DNA from 2 places in the Rahnella sp. ATs2 genome. Region 1 is predicted to be linked to the other one. Evidence: predicted binding sites of a transcription regulator. Region 1 holds the regulator's gene; the other holds the start of a gene.

Region 1 (4,434 bases):
CAGGCGTTTCATCGGCAGCGTAAAGACGGTCACAAAGGACGCCATCAGGAAAACGTAGCCGAGGAACAGGAACAACCCGGCGGTAACCGCCGATGCCGACGTAAACACCAGCCAGATACACAACGCACTGAGCAGTGCGCAGCAGAAAATCACTTTCGGCTCTTTGCCCTGCATATAGCGTCCGACCAGCCAGCCGGTTGCCAGTGAAGAAATCCAGATACCCAGCCCGCCGGTCGCGACCACCATGCCTGACACGTCGAGTGACATACCGCGCTGCTGGACCAGATATTTTGGCAACCACGCCATCAGGCCGTAAGACGGAATGTTGATGCAGAAAATTGAGACAAACAGCAGCAGGACAATCGGGTTTTTCAGCAACTCCCGATAACCAGTTTTCGCGCCGGTACGGGCTTGTGCTTCCGGCGGATTGGGCACAAAAATCACAATCGCTACGGCGATGGCAAAAGCCAGCAATCCGAGAATGGAGAACGATCCGCGCCAGCCAAGATGATCCAGGCTGTAAACCGCAATCAGCGGTCCGGCAGTCATCGCCAGTCCGGCGGAAGACAGCAAAATCGACTGCGCAAAGGTTCGCTTCTCAACTGCGAAATTAGACACTACGGCTTTGGCGCAGGACGCAGGATAGCCGGAATGGCCGACGCCGGAGAGAAACCGGAACGTGACCAGTAATCCCAGGCTGAGGCCCAGCGTTCCGAAACACAGCGCGAAGCCGCCCAGCAAGAACAGCGACATGCCGAGCACTTTTTTGTAGCCGAACCGGTCATTCAGCCAGCCCGCAGGGATCTGAAACAGCGAATAGGCCAGGAAGAAAATGCCGGTGATATACCCCAGCTGTTCAGGTTGCAGATTAAATTCGCGCTCGATGGGCAGCAGCGCAAAGCCCATCACTGTTTTATCGATATACACCACGGCATAACCGACAAATAGCAGGAAGATCATCAGGGAACGACTTTTCATAGCGGATATCCCTTTTTGTTATCACCACGTCAGATTTTCTCACTGCCGGATGAATCGTAAAATGCGACATGCATCACGTAATCAACTGAATAACAACATATTATTTTTCGCGATCCTGACGCTATCAGCTTTACAGCGTGACCATAAGATGCAATTTTTGGGCGGGTGATGCTTTTTACTGATAGGGATCGTGATGCGCTATTTGCCGAAATTGCAGCAACTGAAGGTATTCCAGCAGGTTATCCGCAGCGGCAGTATTCGCGGCGCGGCGCGGGCGTTGAATCAGTCACAACCGGCGGTCAGCAGAACATTGCGTGAACTGGAACAAACGCTCGATACGCAGCTGATCGTGCGTGGCAATCAGGGGATGACGCTGACCGAAACGGGGCGGGCATTTGCACAGCGTATGCAATTTATCCTCGAAGAGCTTGAGCGCGCCGCCGATGAAATTCGCCAGATCGAACAATATTCGCAGGGCTCCGTCGCCATTGGATTTTCATCGCTGCTGGCGCTGACGGTTTTTCCCGGACTGGCAGGAGAATTTAAGACGCAGTTTCCGCAGTCCAAACTGCTGATCAAAGAAGGGCAACTTTCCACGTTATTACCTGCACTGCGCGAAGGGAAACTGGATTTCGCGGTCGGTACCGCCGGGCCGGGATTTCCGCTGGAAGATCTGGTACGTGAGCCACTGTTCAGCGCACCTTTCTGCGTTATCGCCCGGCGTGGACATCCGCTGGCAGGCTCCACAACTCTGGAGGAATTACAGGATGCGCGCTGGCTGTTGCCCGAAACGGATATGGGGTATTACCAGCAAATCAGGGTATCGATGGGAGGATTTCATCAGCCGGCAGCGGAAATGCCGGTGCATACAGATTCGGTGGTGTGCGGGCTAAATATGGTGTTGCAGTCTGATTATCTGACCATTGTGGCGCGGGCGATGAAAGCGCCGTTCGGATTGCAGGACAGGCTGAGTGTGCTCAATATCGATACCCTGCCGCAGGCGGAATATTGCGTGCTTTACTCGCAAAAATCGCCGCTGACGTTTGCCGCGCGGCGATTTTTGGATTTATTGCGCAGCCAGTGCCACGCGTATGACTGGTCGTAACTTATTCGACGCTGATCACTTCAAAGCTGTGCGTGATGGTCGCCGCTTTGCCGAGCATCAGGGACACAGAGCAGTACTTTTCCGCAGACAGGCTAACGGCACGTTCGACAATCTTATCGGTGAGATCTTTACCGGTGACGATAAAATGCAGATTGATGTGCGTGAACAGGCGCGGCGCTTCTTCGCGGCGTTGTGAGGTCAGCTTGACTTCACAATCACGCACGTCATTACGGCCTTTTTGCAAAATAGACACCACATCAATCGCGCTGCAACCGCCTGCGGACATCAGCAGCATTTCCATCGGGCTGGGTGCTTTATCGCCCGCATTACCATCCATAGAAATCTGGTGGCCTGACGCTGACTCGCCTAAAAACGTCAGCCCTTCTACCCATTTTACGCGTGCGTGCATGAACTATTCTCCCGGTGAATAAACTCGTCGAATTCCGCTCCCAGAGTACCCTTTCACCTAAAATCTGGCAACGTAACCCGATCGCCATCATGCTGAAGCGAGACAACAGAAGACAGCATTGCAAACCTGTGCTACAAACAAAGCCGAAACATACTTTCCAGTGAATTGCGGTGACGGTTTTCGCGGTTTAAGAACAGAACCCACGGTGATAACGGCAATAATCAGGCTGTTTCACTCCGACACCCGCTTGCAGCATTTCTGGGGAGTTATATGCTGAAAGGGCGCTTTTTTTATGAAGTGCCGTACAGGGAACTCTGAGCCCTGTGATTTTGGGCAGCGATAACAACAGAGGATAATAGCAAATGGTTCTCGGCAAGCCACAAACAGACCCGACTCTTGAATGGTTCCTGTCTCACTGTCATATACATAAGTATCCTTCTAAAAGTACGCTGATTCACCAGGGTGAAAAAGCCGAAACGCTTTACTACATCGTGAAAGGGTCAGTTGCTGTCCTTATCAAGGATGAAGAAGGCAAAGAAATGATACTGTCCTACCTTAACCAAGGTGACTTCATCGGCGAGCTGGGACTCTTCGAAGAAGGTCAGGAACGTAGTGCGTGGGTTCGTGCAAAAACTGCCTGTGAAGTGGCTGAAATTTCTTATAAAAAATTCCGCCAGCTGATTCAGGTTAACCCGGATATTCTGATGCGTCTTTCCGCGCAGATGGCAAACCGTCTGCAAGTGACGTCAGAGAAAGTCGGCAACCTGGCCTTCCTCGACGTAACAGGGCGTATCGCTCAAACTCTCCTTAATCTGGCTAAACAGCCTGATGCGATGACCCATCCGGACGGGATGCAAATCAAGATCACCCGTCAGGAAATCGGCCAAATCGTCGGTTGTTCACGTGAAACAGTCGGACGTATTCTCAAAATGCTTGAAGATCAAAGTCTGATCTCGGCACACGGTAAAACGATTGTCGTTTACGGCACACGTTAATCCCTTAAAAATCGGCGCGGCAGAATACTGTCGCGCCTTTTTTATGGGCTAAGCTTTATCCATGACGCTATGGCGAAGACTGTTTTACCATCCGGAAGTTAACTACGCGCTGCGCCAGACGCTGGTGTTGTGCCTGCCCGTTGGTATCTGCTGGTTGTTCGGCAATCTGCAAATGGGGCTGCTGTTCTCTCTTTGTCCTGCCTGCTGCAACGTCGCGGGCCTCGATACTCCGCATAAACGCTTTTTCAAACGCCTGATAATTGGCGGAACGCTCTTTGCCGTGAGCAGCATTCTGTTGCAAGTGATGCTGGAAAGCTGGCACATTCCCCTGCCGCTCATCATGTTGTCGCTGGCATTACTGCTTGGCGTGACCGGCGAAATCAGCCCGTTGCATGCGCGGCTGTTGCCCGGCGCGCTGGTGGCGACCATCTTTACACTGAGTATGGTCGGCGTTCGCCCGATATGGCAGGCGCCGGTGCTTTTCGCCGCCGGTACGGCCTGGTACGGATTATTTAACTGGGCGTGGTTTCGCATATCGGAAGAACAGCCGATGCGCGAAACGCTCAGCCAGCTCTATCTGCAACTCGCGGATTACTTCGAAGCTAAATACAGCCTGCTGACGCAACACACCGATCCTGAAACCGCGTTACCCCCGTTGCTGACGCGCCAGCAGCAGGTCATCGACCTGATTGCCCTGCTCTATCAGCAACTGCACATGCTGCCGCAACACGGCCATCATCATCACCATAAAAGACTGTTTCAGCGTTTTCAGGTCGCGCTTGATTTGCAGGAGCACATCACGGTGAGCCTGCATCAGCCGGAAGAAGTGCAGAAGCTGGTGGAAGAAAGCCACGCCGAAGCGGTTATCCGCCGTAATGCGCAGGTGATTTCCGCCCGTCTGCGGGTCATCGCCGACGACATTCTTTATCACCGTTTATCCGCGCGGT
Region 2 (4,434 bases), on a different contig from region 1:
CGTAGGAAAGCGAAAGCACGGTGATCAGTGTTCCGAGCACATTCGGGAAGACGTGGCAGAGTAAAACCCTCGCCCTGCCCGCGCCTTTGGAACGCGCCAGAATCACGTATTCTTTGTTCATTTCACCGAGCATCGAGGCGCGCAGAAGACGGGTAATGCCCGCCATCGACAACATCGCCAGCACGGTTACCGGCAGCCACAAATGGCTGATGGCGTTGTAGAACATGTCGCGGTCGCCGGAAAGCCAGGTATCAATCAGCACAAATCCGGTGCGCGGCGTCATGGTGTACATATATAAGTCGTCGAGCCGCCCCGGCCCGCCCGCCCAGTGCAGCACGGCGTAGAACAGCAACAGGCCGAGCAGGCTCAGCCAGAATATCGGCACGGAATACCCGAGCAGCGACACCATTCTGGCGGCGTTATCCAGCCAGCTGCCAGGTTTCCAGACCGCCAGCAGCGCCAGCAAAATGCCGAGCGACCCGCCAAGCAGAATGGCGCAGGAGGCCAGTTCGACGGTCGCCGGGAAAGTGCGCATCAAATCGCTGGCGACCGGCTGCGCGGTAATGCGGGAAATCCCCATATCGCCGTGCGCCAGATGATCCAGATAACGGGCGAACTGCACCGGTACCGACTGGTCGAGACCTAAATCACGACGCACCTGCGCATAGGTCGCTTCACTGGCGTGATCGCCCGCCACCTGAAGTGTCGGGTCAATCGGGGCAAGATGGGAAAGCGTAAAGGTGAACGCCAGCAGGCCGAGCAACGTCAGCGCCAGCGAAATCACGCCGGTCAGCAGACGGCCTGACCAGCGCCAACCCTGCCGGACGAATCCGGCGGGTGTTGAACTGTCTGTCATTACTTGGTGACCTTGCTGTAGAAGACCATGTCAGGGTTGATGCCCTGCACGTAGCCCTTAATGTTGTCACGCACGGCAATCAGGCTTTTAGCCTGTAAACCGATGACAAACGGTGAGTTTTTCTGCACTTCCAGTTGCAGCTGACGATAATCCGCCACGCGTTTAGCCTGATCCGGCTCGGCAATCGCCGCCAGCGTCAGTTTATTGAGCGCAGGAATCGACCAGTTGGCGCGCCATGCCAGCGTTTTGCTGCCATCTTCCGGATTGAAAGCAAACGCGGAAGCATTGGTGTTCGGGTCAAAATAGTCCGGGCCCCATGAAGACATATAAGCGTCGTATTCATGCGCTTTCACTTTAGTGGAAATCTGCGAGCTTAAACCCGGATCGAGTTTAACGGTCACGCCGCCCTGCGCGAAGCTGGCCTGTAGCGCCTGAGCGATGTCCAGATACGGCGGCTGGTTGGCGGTAGACAGTGTGAAGCTGACATTTGTCAGCCCGGCTTTCGCCAGAATCGCTTTGGCTTTGGCCGGATCGTAAGTGTATGGCGTATCGTTCAGCGCCCCCAGATAACCTTCCGGCAGGAAGGCCTGATGCACCTGGAACTGGTTTTTCATCAGGTCATGCGCGATGTGGTTGTAGTCGAACAGGTAACGCGCCGCTTCCCAGAAGGCCGGATTGCCCAGCGCCGGAGACGCTTTGGCGTTGAACTGCATGAAGTACAGTGACGCATATGGCACGGCCAGCGGTTTTACGCCTTTTTTGCCTTCGAGCGCCGCCATCTGATCCGAACCGAGGTTACGTGCCATATCCGCATCGCCCTGCTCAATCAGCAGACGGCGAGCAGCCGGATCCGGTACGTTTTTAATCAGGATAGTTTTCAGCTTCGGCGCGCCTTCAGGAGACGTCGGGTTGGCGGAGAGGATCACCACTTCATGCGGAATATAGTTACGGATCTGATACGGACCGGAACCGGCAGAATGGTTGCTCAGCCACTGATGACCGAGGTCGTCAGCCGTCGCGTTAGCTTTCACCAGTTTGCTGTCGACAATCGAGGATACCGGCGCAGACAGCAGGCTCAGCACGAAAGACGGGCTGACATCAGCAGTCCAGCTGACTTTCACATGCTGATCATCCACCTTCGTCAGGAAGGTATCGACGTTTTTATCAGTCCAGCCCAGCTGAGTCAGAATGAAAGAAGGTTCGAGATTAAGTTTCACCACGCGCGACAGCGAGAAAATCACGTCATCGGCGGTCAGCGGATTACCGCTGGCAAACACGGCTTTCGGCGACAGGGTAAACGTCAGGCTGCGGTTATCTTTGCCCGCTTCCCAGGAACTCGCCAGCGTGGGTTTCAGATCAATCGGGTTATTAGGATCTGACTGTACCAGACGCTGATAAATGTTGTTGAAAGCCTGAACCGTGGTCAGCTCAAAGCCCTGCGCCGGGTCAAAGCTGGAAGTGTCATCAATGGACTGGGCGATGACCAGCGTGTCCGGCGGTGTGGCGGCCTGAACCGCGAAAGTAGCCGCAATAGCCGTAAACAGGACGGACGGTAATAAAGCTTTCATCAGGTCAGACTCTCCAAAGTAGCGAAATTGCTAAAGTTTTGTTGAGTGTAAAGTTTCTTATGGGTGCCAGAAAGTCTGATAAATACTATCGTTATGCTAATTTTGAATAACGTTATCTGATTGGTTATTAAAGCCGCAGGACGGGCTCTGGCGGGGCATTGTTACTGTACAAACGGGGACGAGTTCAGGCAAAGCAGCTGCCCCTGATACAGGGGCCATCAGCGCCTGATTATACGAGGGATCTGAGTAATTTCAGCAGCCAAACCCTGCGGTTTTGGCATACACTTCATTCCTAAATTTCATACTGAGTTATGTGGCGCAGATCACATCTTAATTGTATGATGAATGCATCATTCAACTGGGTGAAACACCATGAGCACTGCAACTTCTCTGGCATTCCAATATATCCGGGCATTTATTCTGATTTATCTGTGTTTATTCGCCGGGAATGCCATTTCATCTCTTCTGCCGCTGACGATTCCGGGCAGCATTATCGGTATGCTGATCTTATTCGCTCTGCTTTCCACACAAATTCTGCCGTTTAAATGGGTCAAACCCGGCTGCAACATTCTGATCCGCTATATGGCGCTGCTGTTTGTGCCCATCGGCGTCGGTGTGATGAACTATTACGAGCAGCTGCGCACGCAGTTCGGCCCGCTGGTGGTGTCGTGTCTGGTCAGTACGATTATCGTGTTACTGGTTGTCGCGTATTGTTCCCACTATATCCACGGTGAACGCGGCGTGGTGACAGACAAAGCGGAGAAAGAAAATGATTGATATTTTGTGGTCGCTGCCGCTGACCCTGCTGGTCTTTTTCGCCACCCGCAAACTGGCTATCAAACTTAAAATGCCGCTGCTGAATCCCTTACTGATGTCGATGGTGGTGATTATCCCGTTACTGCTGGTGACCCATATTCCTTACGCCCGCTATTTCGCCGGCAGTAAAATTCTCAATGATTTGCTGCAACCGGCTGTAGTGGCACTGGCGTTTCCGCTGTACGAACAGCTGCATCAGATCCGCGCCCGCTGGAAATCCATCATCAGCATCTGCTTTATCGGCAGCGTCGTGGCGATGACCACCGGCACCGCCATTGCATTATGGATGGGGGCAACACCACAGATTGCTGCCTCGGTGTTACCGAAATCCGTCACCACACCGATTGCGATGGCGACGGCACAGTCCATTAACGGCATTCCGGCCATCAGCGCGGTCTGTGTGATTTTCGTCGGGATCCTTGGCGCCGTATTTGGTCATACGATCCTGAACATATTAAAAATCACCACCAAAGCGTCACGCGGACTGGCAATGGGCACCGCCTCACACGCCCTCGGCACCGCCCGTTGCGCAGAAATGGATTATCAGGAAGGCGCCTTCAGCTCCCTGGCGCTGGTCATCTGCGGGATCATCACCTCCCTCCTCGCCCCGTTCCTGTTCCCCGTATTACTCGCCATGTTTGGTCATTAACGAATAATCACCTCACTCTACGCCCCTCAAAATAGTTCGGATTGGATCAAGGCGGCAAGTCTGTGAGTCCCGATGAGCTGACAATAAGTCAGTGATTCGGGGGAGCAGACGCAGCCAACGCTGAGACGATTCGAAGCAGGACGAGGAAAAAGATGTATGTCGCCAAACCTTAGAAAGACGACATACAAAGCTGAAAGTACCCGGTTTAAGTACAGTCAGAAAAATGCCTGCCGGCCCGCATTTTGCGGACTGGCAGCAGATTATGAAGAGGATAAAACGGGCGCACGGTGCTGGCGCGCCGGAGGGATTACGAGTTCATCTGGAACAGCGACATACCTTGCATGGAGCTGTAGGTCTTGTACGACGCCTGAAGGGCAACCTGTTGCAGCGTGTAGGTGGAAATCGCTGAGGTCCACTCGGTATCAACCAGATTGCTGAGCTTGGTGGAGTTGGTCACGTCGCGGTTATCACCGAGCGTATCGAGGCTGTCGAGCTCACTCATTTGTGTACCGAGCTCGGAACGCACGGACAACACGTTGTTGAGG

Evidence for each region. Region 1 encodes CRP, which controls carbon source genes, mostly activating them, when cyclic AMP is high. Its sites were predicted from a motif close to ATGTGANNNNNNTCACAT; they were not measured.
Region 2: a site for CRP is predicted at 2,736-2,753, ahead of ACJY2G_RS18655 (CidA/LrgA family protein). Genes of this name have one in related genera too.

The regions. Positions count from the first base shown of each region.
Region 1 is NZ_JBLYPL010000013.1:16,838-21,271, forward strand. It holds gene ACJY2G_RS15230 (MFS transporter) at 1-978, opposite strand, end outside; gene ACJY2G_RS15235 (LysR substrate-binding domain-containing protein) at 1,172-2,083, shown strand; gene ACJY2G_RS15240 (OsmC family protein) at 2,085-2,492, opposite strand; gene crp (cAMP-activated global transcriptional regulator CRP) at 2,855-3,487, shown strand; gene ACJY2G_RS15250 (YccS/YhfK family putative transporter) at 3,549-4,434, shown strand, end outside.
Region 2 is NZ_JBLYPL010000018.1:33,820-38,253, forward strand. It holds gene ACJY2G_RS18645 (ABC transporter permease) at 1-856, opposite strand, end outside; gene ACJY2G_RS18650 (ABC transporter substrate-binding protein) at 856-2,424, opposite strand; gene ACJY2G_RS18655 (CidA/LrgA family protein) at 2,797-3,201, shown strand; gene ACJY2G_RS18660 (CidB/LrgB family autolysis modulator) at 3,194-3,889, shown strand; gene flgL (flagellar hook-associated protein FlgL) at 4,197-4,434, opposite strand, start outside.